4 regions of the Shewanella sp. QJM3NY_23 genome follow, and region 3 is predicted to be linked to each of the others. Evidence: predicted binding sites of a transcription regulator. Region 3 holds the regulator's gene; each other region holds the start of a gene.

Region 1 (5,252 bases), 740 kb from region 3:
CCCTGCAAACTGACATGAAAGAATGCCTTTGAAAAGCTCAAACAACTTGGTTGTTAGTTGTTCTGACATGCGCTGTGTCAGTATTGATTTAAGTGGCTGGACTCTTTCGTTGAACAGTTCTGATGTATTCGGTAAAAACAGGTCGGCGATTTCAATCAGTGAATTGGCATGAGCTATTGCTATAGCTTTATCTGGTTTATATATGCCTTCCATCATTTCTAAGAAAATTTTAATTAGATTGCCCCAACTCTCACTGCGTGCTTTATGGAGTTCATCTAATAAATTTAAGCTGTGAGGGTGCTTCGCGAATGCTTTGACTATATCTTCCTCTGAACTATTTCCTTCAGCAATGGCTTCAAGTTGGTGGACACTCACTATAAAGTTAGTAAAGCTCTCAACGGTTTCTTTAACATTGCTAGTTATTTGTTCTGAATCAAGATCAGGGTTTTCTTTATCGTTTAGAGGAATAATAGAGCTAAGAAGCCATGCCCTTATTTTTTGTCTGTCTGTAGGAATATCTAGATCAAAATCTTCCATGACTGAGTAGTTTCTTTCCTGTTTTTGAATAAGACAAAACTATTAGAAATGGAGTGAAAAGTCTACAACTGAGGTTAACTGAGTAAAACAGGCGTTATTCAACTAATACCAAGAGAATGTATAACAAAAAGTGCTAAAAAAGGCCTGTTCTATGGCGGCACAGGGGCGGCACCAGATTTTGTTAAAATCGTAAGCGATTGAATTTTATAAGTAAAAGGTCTATCTGGTCTCCCCACAGGGACTCGAACCCCGATCGATCGCTTAGGAGGCGACTGCTCTATCCTGTTGAGCTATAGGGAGACGCTGTTGATTATACTGTTTTTCATCTCGATGAAAAGGCTTTAGATTTAGTTGCTTAATTAGTGGTCGCTTGTCCGCTAAATTTTAATCGCAATGTCATTTACTTGTATATTTAGCGTCCCATTTTTTGGCTCGAGCAAGGCTGTTGCACTTTGCTGCGTGACTTGATCTATGGTGACCGTTGCGCGAGTTTCCCCGGCAATTGGGCGCATGTTGTCGAGCCTATCGGGTAAGTTTTGTTGCAATACAATTTGAAAACGGTCGCCCACTTTTATACCGTTATTACGCCCCAGATTGATGATCACCCGTCTGTCTTGTTTAGACACAATTTGTCCGAGTAGTGGCCTGCAGTTAAGCACTTTATCGATATCTGCACTGGCTTGTGCTAATACGGCATCAATATTTTGGCCATAGCTGGAATGCCAAAAGCGGGCGCTATTTGCCGGCACTGTGGCTTGTCGCTCAAACTCCCATGGGGCAGATGAATGATATAGCTCGCTCCAAACTTGCTCACCACTGATGCCATGATACAGCGATAGCTTTAGATAAAATTGCCGTTGCGGATAGTTATTCCAAAGACCTAGTAATCCGCCTTCAACGGGATCGGTGGAGATATCGACGATTGCTGGCAGTAGGATATATTGACTGTCGGTGATGTCGCTTAGCCAACTGGGCAAACGGTAGCCTCGAACATCGACTAACGATTGCTCAACATCGAGGCGTTCGTTGGCGTGAACGTTGGCAAGGCTGGCATTGCTGCGCTGCTGAATGATGTTTCCCAAGCGTTCTGATAGTGCCTGTTCAAATTGACCGATATTGCCGTATCTGAGCTGCGCACGATCGGCAATCGATGCCTGTGGCACTAAAATGGCGGCTTTTAATGGTTCCACTTGGCACTGTTGCTCTGCGCCATCGATAACATCGGCTCTTAATGTCACTGTGATTTGTTGGTTTTCGATGCGCTCACTGAGCAGTTCGACTCGCGCAATGTTGGCTTGGTTCGACATAGAAAACTGGCTTTGTACCAGTTGACCGTTTTGCGTCTGTTGCTGGCTGGTAAATTGGCCACCCGATTGTAAGGTGATAACACTTAAGGCTTGTTGTATGGCTTCTTCGCGTGCCTGATTAACATTGTTGTTGAGCACGTTGGCCTCGCCATGTGCTTCAATCCACTGTGCTGACACATTAAGGTGGGTTAAACCGAGCAATAGCAAGGATATGGTTAGCCGATTCATGTAAAAGTCTCTTTCAATAATAACAATGCGAAGCGTTACAACCTGCGGCACTAACTGCCAAAATGATGACAGTATTAGCGGTTGTTGGGCGATATTAGCCTGATGGCATCATAGTAAGCAATATACATGCCTGTATGTACTTTGTGGCACTATTGCTTGCTTAATGGGGTTAAAGCTTGACGTGTTGAGGCCGATAAAGAGGCCGCGGGTAAACCATTGTGGCTATTGCTATGACCTTGGCGTTGATTATTGTCTTATCGCGCTCGCAGCGATTGGTGATGCCCGAGATACTTAGTATGCCATATAAGCAATTAGGTTAGCACTTAGCTATTGGCTCATAATTTGCATTTTAAATTTATGCCAGTCGAACCCGCCGCGAATTTGTCGTGTGACATAGCGATAGTCAAAGTTATCGTCTGCGTCAGTATCGACCGGGTTGTGATGTTAATGCATCAGCGCCGTCAACGGTTAAATAGTTAGCGGTTAACTTAAATGGGCGGCGACCAAGCCTTGCGTTTATATTGAAACGGCATTTTATATGTGCATTTTTTCCGGCTAAGCCTTGCTTAGCGTTATACAGGACAGAGCAATGCGTACAGCGATATTTTTGTCATCTTTATTGCTATTGGGGGGATGTGCGAGCAATGAGTCTGCTGCGCCGTCATTGGCAAGCGGCAATACTTTGCCTGCTCAATCGGCAGTGCTACACCTAAGCCAACAATTGGCCAATGAACTGGTCAGGCAAAACGATCAACTCACGCCTAAGCATCCGTTATTGGTGACAACGCCAGTGTTGTTAGACAGTTTAAGTGGCACTAATCCCTTGGGGTTACAATTACAGCAAGGTTTAATTGCTGCTATGCATGATCATCAATTTAATTTGGTCGATCTCAATGTGGCACAAAGTGTGCGCGTGACCGACAGTGGTGATTTTATATTGAGTCGTGATTGGCGTAAGCTTGCGGACGATTTGCCCGTTGAGCATGTTTTGGTGTCGACCATGAATCTGTCGCTTGATGAGCTTGTGGTCAATAGTCGCATTGTGAATGTAACCAATAATCGTGTGGTATCAGTTGCTTCGGCGAGTGTCACCTTGGCTGAATTGCCTGGTTATCTTAGGGCGTCTGAGCGGGTGGAGTCTAAGCAAGGCTTGTTGATCCGTCACAGCATGCAGGGGCAGGGTAACATGCAAATGGTAGGAGAGATGCAATGAGAATCTGGTTAATGGCAATACTGCTGACACTAAGTGGCTGCGCTTCCCAAGATAGATATATTCAGTGGGAAACAGAAGCGCCTGAGCAGTTTCCTAAGTTAACCGCTATCGGCTACGCCCCCTTAGCGACACAACCGGCCAAAGAGCAGTCGCAACGGGTATTAATGGCGATGCAAGCATCCAAAATCGCGGCTTATCGTGAGTTAGCTGAGCAGGTATACGGCCAGCAGTTATCTGCGTCGAGCCAAGTCAGGGATTGGATGTTGTCTGATGATAATATTCAAGCTTCGGTGACCGGGGTGATACGCGGCGCCAGAGTGGTTAAGAGTTACCCGGCGGGTGAGCATTATGTGACTGAGCTGGAACTTGATTTTTCTCAAGTGTGGGCCTTGTACCAACAGCAAAATCGTCCACAAAAAGTGAAGCAAGTGACTTATTTTTAATAAAGTATCCTTATTAACATTGCTTGTGTTTTACTGAATAACTTTATGTATTGCGCATTATTAAAGCCTCTATTTAAGAGGCTTTTTTTGTGCCTTTTGTCAGCGCTTCCAGCATAGGAAACGCATCAAGCTGGTGAGATAGGCGCTGATATAACTCAGCATTATAGAGTGCTGTCGTTAATCAAATAGAGCGCTGTAGTGCATAAAAAGAGCCAAGCAAAAGTTGCTATGAGATAGTGATAAGAAAACAGTAGTCAGAGATATTGCGCATAGGGTCGAGGACTAATTAGACACTCATTATCGGACCTTATGCCCACAACTAGTGTCAGCTGTAACATCAGCGTAAAAAGAATCCGCTTAGGCCTTAAGATTATTGCCTAAGGTCGAAATTGTTGAGGTTTTACCTTTACCATCGTAGGTAAGGCTGGATGCGTTTCGACTGGCTTGTAAGGCTTGGGAGAAGCGATTAATACTGGCCATGCTGTGTTCTATTAAAGTGGCATTTTGCGCGTTAAGCGTCTTACATTGGGCTAACACTTGTTTGGTAATTTCGACTAATTTTTGTAGCTTAGGATCGCTACTGAGTTTATTGCTGTCAGGGTGCTCTGATAATCGTACATCGACCGCTTTGATCTCATCTAACAACTTAGCTTTATCTGTCGCTAGGTTTAGCAACTCATCGGCACTTTGTGCGATAAGCGCCACTTTCTCTGCTTCGATAAGGCGTTTTAAGTCGTTTAATAACGTATGTTGATTGGCGATGATGTCGATTATTGAGTTCATAACAGCTTAATTAAGATCCTTTAGTTCATTTTCAAACTGCGCAATATTACTGGCCAGTTTGTCGGCATCAATTTTGTAGCGACCTTCAGCAATAGCCGCTTTGATCTGTTCGACTTTTTTAGTGTCGATTTCAGGCAAGCTGTTCAATTTTGCTTGGGCACTTTGCAGTTGTTGCGCCTGAGGTGTTATTGATACCGAGTCACTTTTTACGGTTTTAGCCGTAGTGGTTTCGGGCGATACGGCCTCATTTTTTGCCGATGATTTATCGGTTGTCGGCGTTGCGACTCGATTGTTAGTGCTTGTATTTACATGCTTTACGTCTATAGCCATAATAGGTTCCAACGTTACTTTAGTGAGATCAACATAACTGTATATCGGCGTTCACTGTTAAAGCTTTAGTAGAATTTTGTAGTGATCAATAAAAAAATGCCCATCGATTGGGCCACGTGGTACTACATTCTAACCTCAACCGCGCCGACCCCAATAACGTTTGCATCTACCATTTTCTGTGAGTTACTGTTTCTAACCTGAATTCTATCGCCTAAGTTACCATCACGTAAGGCCTCACCGATAGTTTTTATCTCAAAATTGGCCGTGCGGGCAAAAATAGACACCATGTCGCCTTTGCATACAAAGCAAAGGTTACTGCTAAACAGGGTTTGATTGGCGGCAATTCTACGTTTTACTCGGGTACCTGTGACCTGTGCGGGATCATCAAATTGTTGGCCACGTAAATTACTC
Region 2 (5,252 bases), 1.9 Mb from region 3:
TGTGGAGTAGAGTAGTAAAAAAGCCCGTTAGTCATACGGGCTTTTTATAAATCAAATCGTTGAGTAGTCACGTCGTTGGGTAATAACCGTCACGGTTATTGGCTTCTCGCTTTTGCTAGCAAGCGGCTAAGTGACTATTGGCGCGCGAGGCGATGGCTCTCCGGTGGATTTTCAAAGTCGCTACGATAAGGGTTAATGTCGAGCCCTCCTCGGCGAGTATAGCGAGCATACACGGTTAATTTAGCGCAGTGGCATAACTTTTTGAGATCCACAAAAATACGCTCAACGCACTGTTCATGAAACTCGTTGTGCTGACGAAACGAAATCAAATAACGCAGCAGTTTTTCACGATCAATCTTAGGGCCTTGATAGCGAATCATCACTGTGCCCCAGTCCGGTTGTGAGGTGATTAAACAGTTGGACTTGAGCAAGTTTGAGGTTAAGGTTTCTGCGACAATACTTTTGTCATCGGTGCTGTCGATAAGGTAGTCGCTGCTAAAATCATAATCATCGACTTCGATATCTAAATCATCGATGCAGGTACCGGGAAGCTCAACGATTCTTTGGCTACCAAAGTGCTTTGGCTCGATAATTTTAACCGAGATTTCTCCTTGAGCACATGCGCAAAGATCGTCAGTTAATGTCTGCTGCACCTGTTCAATGCTGTTGAATTTAGTTTGGTTAAAACTATTGAGGTACAGCTTGAACGACTTAGATTCGATTAAGTTGGCGCTATTCACATCTAAGCAGAACTCGGCAATGGCAACCATAGGTTTACCTTTGGCATTGAGCCATGAAAGTTCATAACCTGTCCAAATATCGGCCCCATGAAATGGTAATTGATCGCTTAAATCAATAGCATCACGATTAAGTTTACGCGGCACGCCCTGTAATAAGCTGGCATCGTACTGTGCTTGATAGCCCGTCGATTTACCTAAGGTTAATTCTGCAAGGGCGGGAGCATCACTGTATGGGTCATGAACTGGTGTCATCGAGTGGATTTCCATGTCAAAATAGCCATACATTATACTCACATTTTGGACTGCTGCTAAGTGTCTTCTTTACCTGCTTTAGATAATTTTTTTGACGTTTACCACCAAAGTTATATTGAAAAGCTAGCTGAACCGCCTAGATATTACCCTGAAGGTGAAGATTCTGAGTGCATTTTAAGCGAAGATAAAGCCCATGTGGTGAATCGTCCAGAGGTTGCTGTGCGTTGGCTGGCTGTTGAGCGGCAATCCCCCGGCGGCTTTAATAATATTGAACATGCCTTAGAGTTGAGCCTGCATCACAGCATAAATGCCTTTTATGGGGCTTACTATGCGGCGCCGTTAATGTTTGATTCTGCCTGGGGGCAAGGCGAACTGCTACAGGTGTGGAACCATCAAGATTTTGAATATTTACAGCAAAACTTGATTGGGCATTTAATGATGAAGCAAAAATTGAAACAGAGTCCCACCTGGTTTATTGGTGTGCTTAACGAAGGCGATCAGATGTTGGTGGTCGATAATAATGACGGCAGTGTCTGGCTGGAGATCCCTGGGCAGGTGCCTCATCAACGGTTAGCCGAGAGTTTAAATGAGTTTATCGATGCGTTATCTCCCAGAGTATGCCCGCCGGTTAAGCATATTGAAGAGTCTCTGCCCGAGCTTGACCATCCGGGGATATGGCAGCGGATTAAAACCATGTGGGCCAATCTCAGAGGTAAAAGCTAAAGGTTTATGTTGCAGGCTAACGTTAACAGTACTGCTAAGTCAATCTGGCTCATCAATGTATGCCCCATTGATGAGCCTGTTGAGGTGAGTTCACTAAAGCTATTTTTTAAATAGTTAAAGGTGATCCCATGAGATGTTAGAGACAATACGGCAGTCATCACACCGAAAGTGGAACATATCTAATAAGGGCTCATCGAGTAACCAGTCTTGATTGCCACAGCGCGGGCATGGCCGTTGTTGCTCAGACGCTAAACTTTCGCCCCCAACGCGATATAAGTAATAGTAGGTGGGGATGTGTGTTAGGTATTCAACGCGGCCGCGCAGATCCCAACCTCGTCTAAACAGGTCGCTGTCGCTCGAGGTTAACTCTTCAAGTGCGGCAAATTCGGCTTTGGTGGCCGCAGCCATCTGCAGTTCATCACAGGCTTGCCATTCAGTTTGCCATTTAATGATACGTTTATGATCGCCATTAAAGGTGGCTGGGATCTGGTATAGCGGGATAGGTTGTAAGGTATCACCGTTGCGAAGTGGGGAGCACATATGCACGTAACTGGTGTAAATTAGCTGCCAACTGGGCGTCTCTGTACTGGTCACTTCTGAATTGATATCTTGGCCGATATACTTTTCGCGAGGGTGCAACAGTTTTGCTTCGGTCAGCTGAGCTAAGGCGTGCTCGACCCATGGGCTATTATAGCGTTTTGCTAGGCTGCTTTTTTCTGGCATCAGCAGACGTACGCGAAATTCCCCGTCATTAAATGCCACGGCAAATTCGCGCCCAAGGACTTGGCCGTTAGCACGGTAAGCTTCGAGAAGCCCATTGATAGCCTGTTCTGCTGCGGTGATGGTGGTGTTATCGAAGCATTCAAATCTTAATTCCACGACGTGCATTAATGGTTATCTCGCTGTGTGAGTTTGGCTTCTAGGGCGGAGATCCTATTGATTAACTCCTGTTGCTGTTGTGTTAAGGCATGCACTTGTTGCTGCAATTGCGCTAAGGCGGTCTCGGCACTGGCGGACTGCTCTACCACGGCGGGCAGGTGATAGCTTGCATCAAGCGCCGCCACTTCTTCCTTAGATAACGCCTTAAAACGTTGTATGCCTTGAATGAGCACTGGCATAGGCAATGCGTTTCCCAGCTTTGATTTTATCAGTGCCAGACTAGGTGTCTTGCCGGAGTCGACAATCGCTTTTGCCACTGCAACGACCTGTTCGATCGGAGTCATAATGAGTGAAATTCCTTACTTTTTAGCAATTATGGTATCCATTAAAAGAACCGACCAAATAAAAAACATTATTATTCATATAGATAGTTGTTTGGCATGCACTTTGCTGTAATTAATGTCGATTATAATAGATAAACAGGGAGTTAAAGTGAAAACAAAATTACTGAGTTTGATTATTTTGACAGCATCAACCATTGGAATGTCAGGTTGTGTGATCAATATTGGCGACGAAGAGGGCGGCTGGGATAAGGGCCATAGCTGGCAAGCCACGCAAGCACAAAATCGGGAAAATTTGTCGAAGTTGGCCATCGGCATGAATAGAGAGCAAGTGATTTCACTAATGGGCACGGCTGATTTTACTGAAGCCTATGTTAAACAAGGCCAAGAGGTCGCCATACTCTATTATCGTACCCAGCGCATCAGAGGAGATGGTACGACTACTAAAGATGAATGTACGCCGATAGTCTTAGCCGATAACAAGGTTACTGGTTGGGGCGATGCGGCCTATGCTAACCTCTAAGCATGGCTACTCAGTTAAAGGGTTAATCATCTTGATCCCGCTATACGTCACATGGCGAAATGATAAAGGCCATAACGACTATTAGACACTTGGCTCGTTATACGATATCGAGCCAAGTCTATCTACTCTTTACCTGCAAGTTTATGCTCTTAACTGCGCATCTAGCTGATCGATCACCTCTGTCCACTGCGCATCTTCTTCGAGTGATTCTTTAATAAAATGGCGTTGAGATGGGTTCCAAAAGTCGGCGTTAGCAATATGGATATTGTCTGCCATTTTGTGTTGCGCAATAAAGTCTGCTATCGCCTGATCGCTATTAGGTAGTCCTAGCTGTGCAAATAAACTATTGAGATTGGGTGTAGTGATATCCATTTTGGGCTCCTTAATTAATATCGAATCAGTTCATTGAGTATGGAACAAAATGATTAAGTTACTGAAATATTATGAACCTGTTTGTCAGTACCCTATGCACTGTAGCCTGCAGCGCGTAATCAGTATGCCAGTAAATTATCTACTGAAAATTTTTATTACATTTCGAAGTGGATGCAGATATTAGTCAGATTAGGCGGACAAAGATTATGCTTTGCACTAATTAACACTTTTGTTACATTGGAAAGGTTGACCGCTAATTTGGACATTCAGAAATGAATAGCAAAGCCCCCATACAGACCCTCAATGGCTATAAGGCTGTATATTTAACCGCTGAAGATCTTCGCATCGCCGCTTCCATCTTATATAACGCTTACCATGATGATGCTTTTTTTATGGCCGCTTTATATCAAGGCGACAAAGCGCAATATGAACAAAAGTTGCGCGGGGCAATTCGCGAAGAATTACATACATTGTGGCAAGAAGAGCAAGCGTTAATTGGCCTGTTTGATGATCAAAGACTTGTTGGGTTAGTGTGTATTGTGACTCAGCAAGTGCCTCTGGGTGAAGCACGATATTGGCATTGGCGACTAAAAATGTTAATCAGTACTGGCTGGCGCTCAACTCAAGCGTTAATGAACAAAGAAGACTCCATTCTAGAACACTTACCCAGTACTCATTGTGGTATCTTGCAATTTATTGCGTTGACACCAACAGAACAAAATAAAGGCTTAGGAGTGTGGTTAGTCGAGGCGGTGATTAGTTGGTGTGATGAACAACCAAAGCTTGATGGCATTGGTGTGTTTGTAACCGAAGATAAACATGCTCATCTGTTTTCCAAACTGGGGTTTGCCGCAATAGAAAGCTTGGATATCGACGGTGTAGAGGGCGAACTGTTATTTTATCGCAGCGCCGAAAGTGAATAAGCCTTTACACCGTTTTAGCGATTTTTACCCGTTTTATTTATCACAACATCAGCATCCTATGTGTCGTGCGCTGCATTATGTTGGTAGTACTTTGGTATTACTATTAATCGCCTTAGCAATCTCACTGGGTAACGTTTGGGTGTTATTACTGCTTCCTATTGTGGGCTATGGTTCAGCTTGGCTAGGACACTATGCTTTTGAGCATAATCGCCCCGCGACGTTTACTCACCCAATATACAGTTTTTTGGCAGATTGGCTGATGTTTACGCAGTGGGTAACAGGGTTATTCAGGTTTAAGCCAAAACAGCGGGAGTAGTGAGTTCAGCTGTTGCTATGAGTGAAACATCTTGTTTAATCCATTTAGCGGTAATGTCGACTAGCTCCTGATCTCTCATCCACATGTAAGAGATCTCTCACAATGATGTGCGTCATTCACTTTTAAACTGAGTGTTTCATTACTGAAGTTTAGTTTGTTTCTTTATAAAACAATGCCTTATGT
Region 3 (5,252 bases):
TAATATGACCTATTTTACCCAGCCCATTTATCTGGTCTATCCCGATAACGGCGATGCTCAGTGGCGGTTGCGCTCGGCTCGGGGTACATTAGACAAAGACAGTGGCAAAGTCATCTTGGAAAATAATGTCATTATTGATGCCATTAGCCCTGAAGAGCCCATCCAAACCATAGAAACCAACTACATGGAATTGGACCTCAACACCATGATCATGACATCCGATCAAACCATTCGGATCACCGGTAACGATTTTTTGATTACCGGAAAAGGCTTATATGCCGACCTCAATGCACAAAAAGTACGACTGACGAGCCAGGTAGAAGGAACATATGAAACTAAATAATCTTATTCTTGCAGGCCTGTTAACCATGGTTAGCCTGCAGAGTGCGGCGAATGAAACCGACCTGCTGCAAGAGGTTAAGATTTCAGCCGCAAGCCAAGAAGCTGATATTAAAAATAATCAGATTATCTTCAATGGCCCAGTAGAGGTGACTCAAGGCTCCATTAAAATTTTAGCCGATGAATTACGCGCCTTTACCAAAGAAAATAGTAGTGGCAAAATCTTAGTGGCAAAGGGTAAGCCAGCCACTTATACACAGGTGATGGAAAATGGTCGTCCAGCGTCAGCCAGCGCCAATGAGATCCGCTATGAACTGTCGACCCGCACTCTAACCCTAATTGGTAATGCCACCCTCGAACAAGAAGGTAGCCAAGTCACAGGTAATCAAATTCGCTACAACATTGAGCAGCAACAGTTGATAGCCGAAAGTACGGGTAGCGATCGCGTTATCACCATCATTCAACCCGAAAGTTACCAAGACAACAGCAAAAGTCAGCCCCAAGAACAGCCCAAGCAGGAACAGTAATGACAGAGATGACGCTAAAAGCGGTTAACTTAGCCAAAAGCTATAAGAGCCGTGCCGTGGTACAAGATGTCAGCTTAACCGTGCGCACAGGGCAAATTGTCGGCTTGCTAGGCCCTAATGGCGCCGGTAAAACCACGACCTTTTATATGGTGGTTGGTCTGGTGCAAAGTGACAAGGGACGTATTTTTATTGATGATGACGATCTCACCCTAGATCCTATGCATTTGCGCGCTCGCAAAGGGATTGGCTATCTACCGCAAGAAGCCAGTATTTTCCGTAAATTATCGGTACGCAATAATATTATGGCGGTATTACAAACCCGACGCGAACTCAGTAACGATGCGCGCGAAGAGGAGTTGGAGCACCTGCTAGAAGAGTTTCATATCACCCACATCCGCGATAGTCAGGGGATGGCACTGTCCGGTGGTGAACGTCGACGCGTCGAAATCGCCCGAGCGTTAGCCGCCAACCCTAAGTTTATTTTGCTCGACGAACCCTTCGCCGGGGTCGACCCCATTTCGGTTATCGACATCAAAAAGATTATTGAGCAACTGAAAAATCGTGGCCTTGGGGTACTGATCACTGACCACAACGTACGGGAAACATTGGATGTGTGTGAGAAAGCCTATATTGTCAGCCACGGCAACTTGATTGCAGAAGGAACCCCCGCTGAGATCTTAGATAACCAACAAGTTCGAGCGGTGTACTTAGGGGAACAATTCAAGCTATAGTTAACGTTATTAGCGCTCAAGGTAAAGGCGAAACCGCTTTTACCTTATAAGTAGATCATTCGCCTTAGCGGTTTAATACCAGAGGCAGCTTTCTCACTTTAGAATTAGAAACAAGGGAATAGCAGTACGATGAAAGCGTCACTTCAGCTCAAAATGGGTCAGCATTTAACCATGACGCCCCAGTTGCAACAAGCTATTCGCTTGTTACAACTGTCGTCGTTGGAATTGCAGCAAGAGATCCAGCAAGCACTAGAGTCTAACCCTCTACTCGAGTTAGACGAGGAGCAAGAAGGCGCCAATATCGACTCAGAACAAGAGCGTAATGACAACTTCGACACCGATTACAATGAGCAACTGCAAGTCGACTCGAGTGAAGACAATTCGAGCTTAGAAACCTCCGATGCACTCAACCAAGACTCTATGCCCGATGAGCTGCCCGTCGACACTACATGGGATGAGGTCTATACCGCATCACCTAACTCCAGCTCTGGTGCGATGCGCGACGATGACATGCCATTTCAAGGGGAGACCAGCGAAGGCTTGTATGAACACCTCGAATGGCAAAAAAACCTCACTCCCTTTTCTGACAACGACCTCGCTATCGCCACCGCCATCATTGATGCCATAGACGAGCGTGGCTACTTGACGCAAACTTGCGACGATATTCTTGAAGCCATGGGCGATCCTGAAATCGAACTCGACGAAATTGAAGCGGTATTAAAGCGGGTACAACATTTCGATCCTATCGGGATTGGTGCCAGAGACCTCAGCGAATGCCTGATGATCCAACTGGCCCAATACAGCCCCGACACCCCGCATATCGACAACGCCAGACTCTTGATCCGTGATTACTTAGATCTTATCGCCGGGCGAGACTTTCGCCTATTGATGCGTAAGACCAAGCTGAAAGAGGATGAATTACGCGAGGCCATAGCGCTAATTCAAACCCTCAATCCGCGCCCGGGGCTGGCCATTACTGCCAGTCGCGACGAATACGTGATCCCCGATGTCACAGTTAGCAAGAAAAAAGGTCGCTGGGTGGTCGAGCTTAATCCCGATAGTATGCCTAAGATTAATGTAAACCAACATTATGCCTCGATGGCGCGCAGCACCAAAAACCAAGCCGATGGCCAGTTTATTCGTGGTCACCTGCAAGAAGCTAAATGGTTTCTAAAAAGTTTAGAGAGCCGCAACGATACCTTGCTCAAGGTTACCAACTGCATTGTCGATTTCCAGCAAGGATTTTTCGAGTTTGGTGAAGAAGCGATGAAACCTATGGTGCTTAATGATATTGCCGAGGCGGTCGAAATGCATGAATCGACCATCTCGCGGGTCACCACCCAAAAGTATATGCACACTCCAAGAGGGATTTTTGAGCTAAAATACTTTTTCTCCAGCCATGTCGGGACCGACGATGGTGGCGAATGCTCTTCTACTGCGATCCGCGCTTTTATTAAGAAGCTAGTCGCCGCAGAAAATCAGAAGAAACCCTTAAGTGACAGTAAGATGGCGCAACTGTTAGCCGAGCAAGGTATTCAAGTCGCTAGACGCACGATAGCAAAATATCGTGAAGCGATGTTGATACCGCCGTCAAATCAACGTAAAAGCTTATAATCAACAACTGGAAACCGGAGGAATCACTTTATGCAAATAAATCTGACTGGGCACCACATTGAGATCACCCAATCTCTGCGCAACTATGTTGAAGAAAAGTTTACAAAGCTTGAACGGCATTTCGATCAGATCAATAATGTCCACGTGATATTAAATGTCGAAAAATTGATGCAAAAAGTTGAAGCAAAGTTACATCTTAGTGGTGGAGAAGTATTTGCAACATCAGAGCACGCGGATATGTATGCCGCGATAGATTCCCTGATCGATAAATTAGATCGTCAGGTCATTAAACACAAAGAGAAGCTAACAAAACATTAACGATGGAACTTAGTACCATCCTGCGGCCGGAGTGCACAACCTGCGCCACTCCGGGCAGTAAGAAAAAGGTACTGGAACTTATCAGCGACTTGGCCGCTGTCCAGTACCCCACCCTTTCCTCTCAAGAGATTTTTGAAAGCCTTTTGGCGAGAGAGAAAATGGGCAGCACAGGTATAGGCAATGGTATCGCGATCCCTCACGGACGGCTGACGAATATTGAGAAGCCCGTCGCCGTATTGATAAAATGTGCAGAGCCAATTGCATTCGATGCAATTGATAATCAGCCGGTCGATATCCTCTTTGCATTATTGGTTCCCGCAGATCAATGCGAGCAACACCTTAGCACTCTCGCCGCGATGGCAGAGAAATTAAGTGATAAAGCTATCATCAAACAGCTAAGAAAAACCCACGACGAAGCAGAACTGTATCAGGTGATCACCCAATGAAATTGGTAATGGTATCTGGGCGCTCAGGCTCAGGAAAATCGGTAGTCCTTAGGGTACTGGAAGATCTGGGCTATTACTGTGTCGACAATCTGCCACTGCAGATGATGGACTCGCTGCTCAGTCAGCTTAAAGGTAGAAATGAACTTGTTGCGATAAGCGTCGATGTGCGCAACATGCCCAGCGAAGATATCCAGCTTGAAAAACAGCTAGCGAATCTTCCTAAAGATACCGAATTACTGAGTTTCTTTCTAAACTCTTCTGACGATGTGTTACTCAAACGCTACAGTGAAACCCGTAGATTACACCCGCTATCACGCTCAAAAGTTTCCCTTAAAGAGGCGATACAGCTTGAAGGCAAAATGCTCGAGCCTATCTCCAAGATGGTCGATCACTACATAGATACCTCGACGCTTAACATCTATGATTTAAGCGATAAGGTACGCGAGATCTTACTGGGAACAGTAGATAAAGAATTAGTGATTAACTTTGAGTCGTTTGGTTTTAAATATGGCATGCCAAGTGAAGCTGACTTTATGTTTGACGTGCGTTTTCTGCCCAATCCCCACTGGGAAACGGAGTTACGTCCGCTGACAGGTCTCGACCAACCAGTGCAGCAATTTTTAAGCCAACAGCCGCTAGTGAACAAGTTTATTTGGCAGATAGAGAATTTGCTCGAAACTTGGCTGCCGCACCTTGAACGCAATAACCGTAGCTACTTAACTATCGCCATTGGTTGTACTGGAGGCCAGCATAGATCTGTCTATGTTACCGACCAACTTGCTAAATTATTTAATAAAGGTAAACACAAGGTTCAAGCGCGCCACAGAGAGTTAAAGAAACATGAAGCTTGAGCGCCAGCTAACCATCTGCAACAAACTGGGACTGCATGCACGAGCTGCTACCAAATTGGCGGTATTAGCCGCTCAGTTTGATGCCCAAGTCACCTTAATTCAGGGTGATAAGCAAGCCTCTGCCGCCAGTGTGTTGGGGCTATTAATGCTAGAAACCGGCTTTGGTAAAACCATTACCATCACCAGTGAAGGCCAAGATGCTCAAGCGGCACTCGATGCCATTAGCGCACTGATTGACGCAAAATTCGAAGAAGCCGTATAATCGCCCCGCCTCGAGCCTAAACGGCTCATATCATTCTATAATTATCCCGAGTTCAGGTTACTTAACCAATAACCTATGTCGCCGCGCCATTTTTCCAAGGGGAAGTCATGCCGATCGAAGTGTTAGATAATGAAACTACAGATCAACGTTTACAGCAGCTGACG
Region 4 (5,252 bases), 770 kb from region 3:
TTGAGGCCGGAGCCACACATATCTGGATTAAGGCGCAAGATAATGCGCAGCAGATCCTGTTTGAAGTAGTTGATAACGGTAAAGGGATGGATAAATCCATGCAGCAACAGGTATTAGAACCATTTTTTACCACCAAGTCTCAAGGTACAGGTTTAGGTTTGGCCGTGGTACAAACCGTGGTGGCAAACCATCATGGCCAATTACAGCTCAATTGTATACGTGGTCAAGGGTGCCGAGCCTCATTCGCCTTACCCGCGATGGTCGAACAGGACGTGGAGGTGACCCATGGCTGAAGCTCATATCTTATTGGTTGAAGATGACGTTTCTCTGCGTGAGGCTTTGGTTGATACCTTACTGTTAGCCCAGTATGAATGTGTCGATGTTGGCTCTGCAGAAGAGGCGATAGTGGCGTTAAAAGAACATCAGTTTGACATGGTGATCAGTGACGTGCAGATGGACGGCATCGGCGGCTTAGGGTTACTCAATTATTTACAGCAGCATTACAGTCAGCTGCCCCTTTTATTGATGACAGCCTTTGCAACCATAGATAATGCGGTGAGCGCTATTAAATTGGGTGCGGTTGATTATTTAGCTAAACCCTTCGCGCCAGAGGTGTTGTTAAACCAGGTGTCACGCTATTTAAAACCTAAATTAATCGAAAATCAGCCAATTGTGGCCGATGACAAAAGCCTAGCATTATTGGCTTTGGCGCAAAAGGTGGCTCATTCAGACGCCTCGGTGATGATCATGGGGCCAAGTGGTTCGGGCAAAGAAGTATTAGCCCGCTATATTCATCAGCACAGTACCCGCACCGAAGGCCCTTTTGTGGCAATTAACTGTGCGGCGATCCCTGAAAATATGCTTGAGGCGACCCTGTTCGGTTATGAAAAGGGCGCATTTACTGGCGCTTATCAGGCCTGTCCAGGGAAATTTGAACAGGCGCAGGGTGGTACCTTGTTGCTTGATGAGATTTCCGAAATGGATTTAGGCCTACAGGCCAAGCTATTACGGGTATTGCAAGAGCGAGAGGTCGAGCGTTTAGGTGGCCGCAAAACCATTAAGTTAGATGTGCGGGTTTTGGCGACATCCAACCGTGATTTAAAAGCCATCGCCGCCAGTGGTGAGTTCCGTGAAGATCTCTATTACCGGATTAACGTGTTTCCGCTGACGTGGCCAGCATTGTATCAACGCCCCGCGGATATTTTACCGCTGGCAAAACATTTAGTGCAGCGTCATGCCAAGTCGGCCGGATTAGCATATGTGCCACAATTAGATGAGTCGGCATCGCGGCGATTATTAACCCATCGCTGGCCGGGTAACGTACGCGAGCTGGATAACGTGATACAGCGAGCCCTGATCTTACAGTCGGGCGATACCATCATGGGAGGCGATATTATTATCGACAACCAAGATATCGGTATCGACAGTGCCCCGCAATTTGGCGAGTCAAAAAGCGCCGAGCTAGATGGCCTAGGCGATGAGCTCAAAGCGCAAGAGCATGTGATCATCCTCGAGACATTGTCCCAGTGTAACGGCAGTCGTAAGTTAGTGGCCGAAAAGCTGGGGATCAGTGCCCGTACACTGCGCTATAAGATGGCTAAGATGCGCGATTTAGGCATTCAACTGCCGGCGTAATTGCCCCTTATAGAAGGCACAACATAGGCTATGCCCATAAGCGCAGCACCAGAAGCTATCTTCTTATGCTGCGTTTTTATTTCTGCTATTTACCGCCCGCGGTTCACAGCTTATTTGCGTGGTCAATTCTAGACTTATGCTTGACTTAATTGTCACCTCTAGGAGGTTATTTAAGCAATTCGCTGGCTTAAAGTGCTATCGGTTGACCATTTTGGCAATAATATTGCATTGCCCTTGCTAACAGAAATTTTTCGTCAATAATACGACGACTAAGAGGTTAGTATGCAGATTGGTGCCAATTCATTATTGCAGGAGATGCAATCGCTTAGCGGTGAAATTAAGCCTAGCGGGATCACTCCTAACATAACTCAGCAAGTCGCTAACACCAGTGGCAGTGACTTTGGTCAACTCCTCTCACAAGCGGTCGGCACAGTGAACTCGTTACAGGGTCACTCATCGTCGATGCAAACACGTCTCGATATGGGCGATACCCGGGTGACTTTATCTGACACGGTTATTGCGCGCGAAAAAGCCAGCGTCGCATTTGAAGCTACAGTGCAGGTGCGTAACAAACTTGTCGAAGCGTACAAAGAGATCATGAGCATGCCGGTATAGTGGGCAGCTTTTCTGATCAGGCATTTCTTAATAAAAAACACAGCAGGTATCTATAGTGAGCACAGATATGGTAGTGGGAACAAACTCTACTGCAGACGACATGTTAGCCGGTGGAGTCCAAGAAGAGCACAAACCCAGTGGTGGTGCTTTTGGCGGCGTCGACATGCTACGTCAAGTGACCATGATCTTAGCGCTGGCGATCTGTTTAGCCTTAGCTGTGTTTGTCATGTTGTGGGCGCAAGAGCCTGAATATCGCCCGCTGGGTAAAATGGACACCGAGGAGATGGTGCAAGTCCTCGATGTGCTAGATAAAAATAAAGTTGACTACCAAATTGATGTCGATGTGTTAAAAGTGCCTGAGGATCAATATCAAGAAGTTAAAATGATGCTCAGCCGCGCCGGTATTGACAACTCGGCTGCGAAAGATGATTACCTGTCTCAGGACAGTGGCTTCGGTGTCAGTCAACGTATGGAGCAAGCGCGTTTAAAACACAGCCAAGAGCAAAACCTCGCCCGTACCATAGAAGAACTCAATAGCGTCAGCCGCGCTAAAGTGATTTTGGCTATCCCTAAAGAAAATGTTTTTGCTAGAAATCGTTCAACCCCCACCGCGACTGTAGTTATCAGCACTCGCCGAGGCGGATTAGGCCAAGAAGAGATTGACTCGATTGTCGATATCGTCGCCTCTGCGGTACACGGCCTTGAGCCCACACGTGTCACGGTTACAGACTCTAATGGCCGCTTACTCAACTCGGGCAGTCAAGACGCTGTATCGGCGCGGGCCAGGCGAGAGCAAGAGCTAGTACAACAAAAAGAGTCAGAATATCGCAACAAGATTGAGTCGATATTGATGCCTATTCTCGGCCCAGAAAACTTTACCGCTCAGGTCGATGTGAATATGGACTTTACTGCCGTAGAGCAGACCGCGAAACGCTTTAATCCTGACTTGCCTGCCATGCGCAGTGAAATGACTGTTGAAAACCAATCGGTGGGCTCGACCACTGGCGGCATTCCTGGCGCCCTGACGAACCAACCGCCGATGGAGTCGAACATTCCTGAAAACGCGCTGGATAACCAACAAGAGCGTACTGCTCCGGGCTCGAGTCATAAAGAAGCCACCCGCAACTATGAACTCGACACCACCATTAGCCATACCCGCCAGCAAATTGGCGTGGTCAGACGCGTCAGTGTATCGGTCGCCATTGACTTTAAAACCGGTCCTGCTGGCGCCGATGGGCAAGTGCAGCGTGTGGCGCGCACAGAGCAAGAGTTGGCCAATATTCGTCGGTTACTCGAAGGCGCCGTGGGCTTTAATACTCAGCGTGGTGACATGATTGAACTGGTTACGGTTCCCTTTATGGATCAGTTGATTGAAGAGGCACCTGCGCTAGAAATGTGGGAGCAACCCTGGTTTTGGCGCGCGGTTAAGCTAGTGATGGGCGGACTTATCATTCTGGCCTTGATCCTCTTTGTCGTGCGGCCTATGTTAAAACGGCTTATCTACCCCGATGCCGATAAGATGCCTGATGATCCTATGCTAGGGGGAGAGCTTGCAGAAATTGAAGATCAGTACGCCGCCGATACCTTGGGCATGTTAAACCGACCCGATGCCGAATACAGTTATGCTGATGATGGTTCAATTTTGATACCGGATCTGCATAAAGACGATGATATGATTAAGGCCATCCGTGCCCTAGTGGCGAACGAACCGGAACTGTCCACCCAAGTAGTCAAAGGTTGGTTACAAGAAAATGAGTAATGATAAAGATATTGCAATCAAAGGTAATGCCGTCGAGTTCAATGTTGATGATCTGAGCGGCATCGAGAAAACGGCGATTTTATTACTCAGTTTGAGTGAAGCAGATGCTGCCTCCATTTTAAAACACTTAGAGCCTAAGCAGGTGCAAAAAGTCGGTATGTCGATGGCAGCCATGAAAGACTTCGGCCAAAGTAAAGTGATTGGGGTGCACAAGCTGTTTTTAGAAGAGGTGCAGAAATACTCTTCTATTGGCTTTAACAGTGAAGAGTTTGTGCGTAAAGCCTTGACTGCCGCCTTAGGTGAAGACAAAGCCGGCAACCTGATTGAACAGATCATTATGGGCGGCGGTGCGCGCGGGCTTGAGTCATTAAAATGGATGGACGCCAGACAGGTAGCCACCATTATTCAAAATGAACATCCACAGATCCAAACCATTGTCTTATCGTATCTTGAGCCAGATCAAGCGGCGGAAATTTTTGCTCAAGCACCTGAAAATACTCGTTTAGATTTGATGATGCGTATTGCTAACCTAGAAGAGGTTCAACCTGCAGCGCTGCAAGAGCTTAATGACATCATGGAGAAACAGTTTGCAGGCCAGGGCGGCGCGCAAGCGGCCAAGATGGGCGGACTCAAAGCGGCGGCCAGCATCATGAACTACCTCGATACCGGGGTTGAAAGTCAGTTGATGGAAACCCTGCGTGAATCTGATGAAGAGTTAGCCCAGCAGATCCAAGACTTGATGTTTGTGTTTGAAAACCTCTCCGATGTTGATGATATTGGTATTCAAACCCTACTGCGTGAAGTGCAGCAAGATGTGTTGATGAAAGCCCTTAAAGGCGCTGACGATCAACTTAAAGATAAAATATTACGCAATATGTCCAAACGTGCAGCTGAAATTCTTAACGATGATTTGGAAGCCATGGGGCCTATTCGCATCAGCGAAGTGGAGATGGCGCAAAAAGAAATTTTGTCTATTGCCCGTCGTTTAAGTGATGCTGGCGAGATCATTCTCGGCGGTGGCGGTGGCGATGAGTTCCTATAATGAGTAACGCCGACGATCGCTCAACGCCTAAAGATAAGGCTGACTTTAGTCACTGGCAATTGCCTGACGTGACAGTGGTCGATACCACGGCTAAAGAAAATCTCTTTGGCCGCACAACTCCGGTAAAAGAGGCGGTAGAAGTCGAACAGCATGTGTTGCCGCCGACGCTTGCCGAAATCGAAACTATCCGCGCGGAAGCCG

The links. The regulator sigma-54, encoded in region 3, starts transcription at its own class of promoters, with help from an activator protein. The targets are predictions, from matches to a motif close to GTTGGCACGNNNNTNGNNT.
Region 1: AC0VXX_RS05530 (FlgO family outer membrane protein) is a predicted target of sigma-54. The motif match lies at 2,402-2,420, and genes of this name have one in related genera.
Region 2: AC0VXX_RS11795 (DUF3192 domain-containing protein) is a predicted target of sigma-54. The motif match lies at 3,029-3,047, and genes of this name have one in related genera.
Region 4: fliE (flagellar hook-basal body complex protein FliE) is a predicted target of sigma-54. The motif match lies at 1,846-1,864, and genes of this name have one in related genera.

What each region holds. Positions count from the first base shown of each region.
Region 1 is NZ_CM149657.1:1,215,474-1,220,725, forward strand. It holds gene AC0VXX_RS05515 (hypothetical protein) at 1-537, opposite strand, end outside; tRNA gene AC0VXX_RS05520 (tRNA-Arg) at 762-837, opposite strand; gene AC0VXX_RS05525 (flagellar assembly protein T N-terminal domain-containing protein) at 915-2,072, opposite strand; gene AC0VXX_RS05530 (FlgO family outer membrane protein) at 2,662-3,285, shown strand; gene AC0VXX_RS05535 (LPP20 family lipoprotein) at 3,282-3,728, shown strand; gene AC0VXX_RS05540 (flagella synthesis protein FlgN) at 4,086-4,511, opposite strand; gene flgM (flagellar biosynthesis anti-sigma factor FlgM) at 4,518-4,841, opposite strand; gene flgA (flagellar basal body P-ring formation chaperone FlgA) at 4,964-5,252, opposite strand, start outside.
Region 2 is NZ_CM149657.1:2,638,259-2,643,510, reverse strand. It holds gene queF (NADPH-dependent 7-cyano-7-deazaguanine reductase QueF) at 135-992, opposite strand; gene syd (SecY-interacting protein) at 1,053-1,715, shown strand; gene AC0VXX_RS11805 (Zn-ribbon-containing protein) at 1,830-2,603, opposite strand; gene AC0VXX_RS11800 (hypothetical protein) at 2,603-2,938, opposite strand; gene AC0VXX_RS11795 (DUF3192 domain-containing protein) at 3,054-3,458, shown strand; gene AC0VXX_RS11790 (DUF2789 domain-containing protein) at 3,600-3,830, opposite strand; gene AC0VXX_RS11785 (GNAT family N-acetyltransferase) at 4,103-4,753, shown strand; gene AC0VXX_RS11780 (Mpo1-like protein) at 4,746-5,069, shown strand.
Region 3 is NZ_CM149657.1:475,642-480,893, reverse strand. It holds gene lptC (LPS export ABC transporter periplasmic protein LptC) at 1-343, shown strand, start outside; gene lptA (lipopolysaccharide transport periplasmic protein LptA) at 330-866, shown strand; gene lptB (LPS export ABC transporter ATP-binding protein) at 866-1,597, shown strand; gene AC0VXX_RS02265 (RNA polymerase factor sigma-54) at 1,727-3,211, shown strand; gene hpf (ribosome hibernation promoting factor) at 3,242-3,529, shown strand; gene ptsN (PTS IIA-like nitrogen regulatory protein PtsN) at 3,532-3,975, shown strand; gene rapZ (RNase adapter RapZ) at 3,972-4,826, shown strand; gene AC0VXX_RS02245 (HPr family phosphocarrier protein) at 4,816-5,088, shown strand; gene mgtE (magnesium transporter) at 5,196-5,252, shown strand, end outside.
Region 4 is NZ_CM149657.1:1,241,314-1,246,565, forward strand. It holds gene AC0VXX_RS05655 (sensor histidine kinase) at 1-293, shown strand, start outside; gene AC0VXX_RS05660 (sigma-54-dependent transcriptional regulator) at 286-1,635, shown strand; gene fliE (flagellar hook-basal body complex protein FliE) at 1,918-2,250, shown strand; gene fliF (flagellar basal-body MS-ring/collar protein FliF) at 2,318-4,009, shown strand; gene fliG (flagellar motor switch protein FliG) at 4,002-5,051, shown strand; gene fliH (flagellar assembly protein FliH) at 5,051-5,252, shown strand, end outside.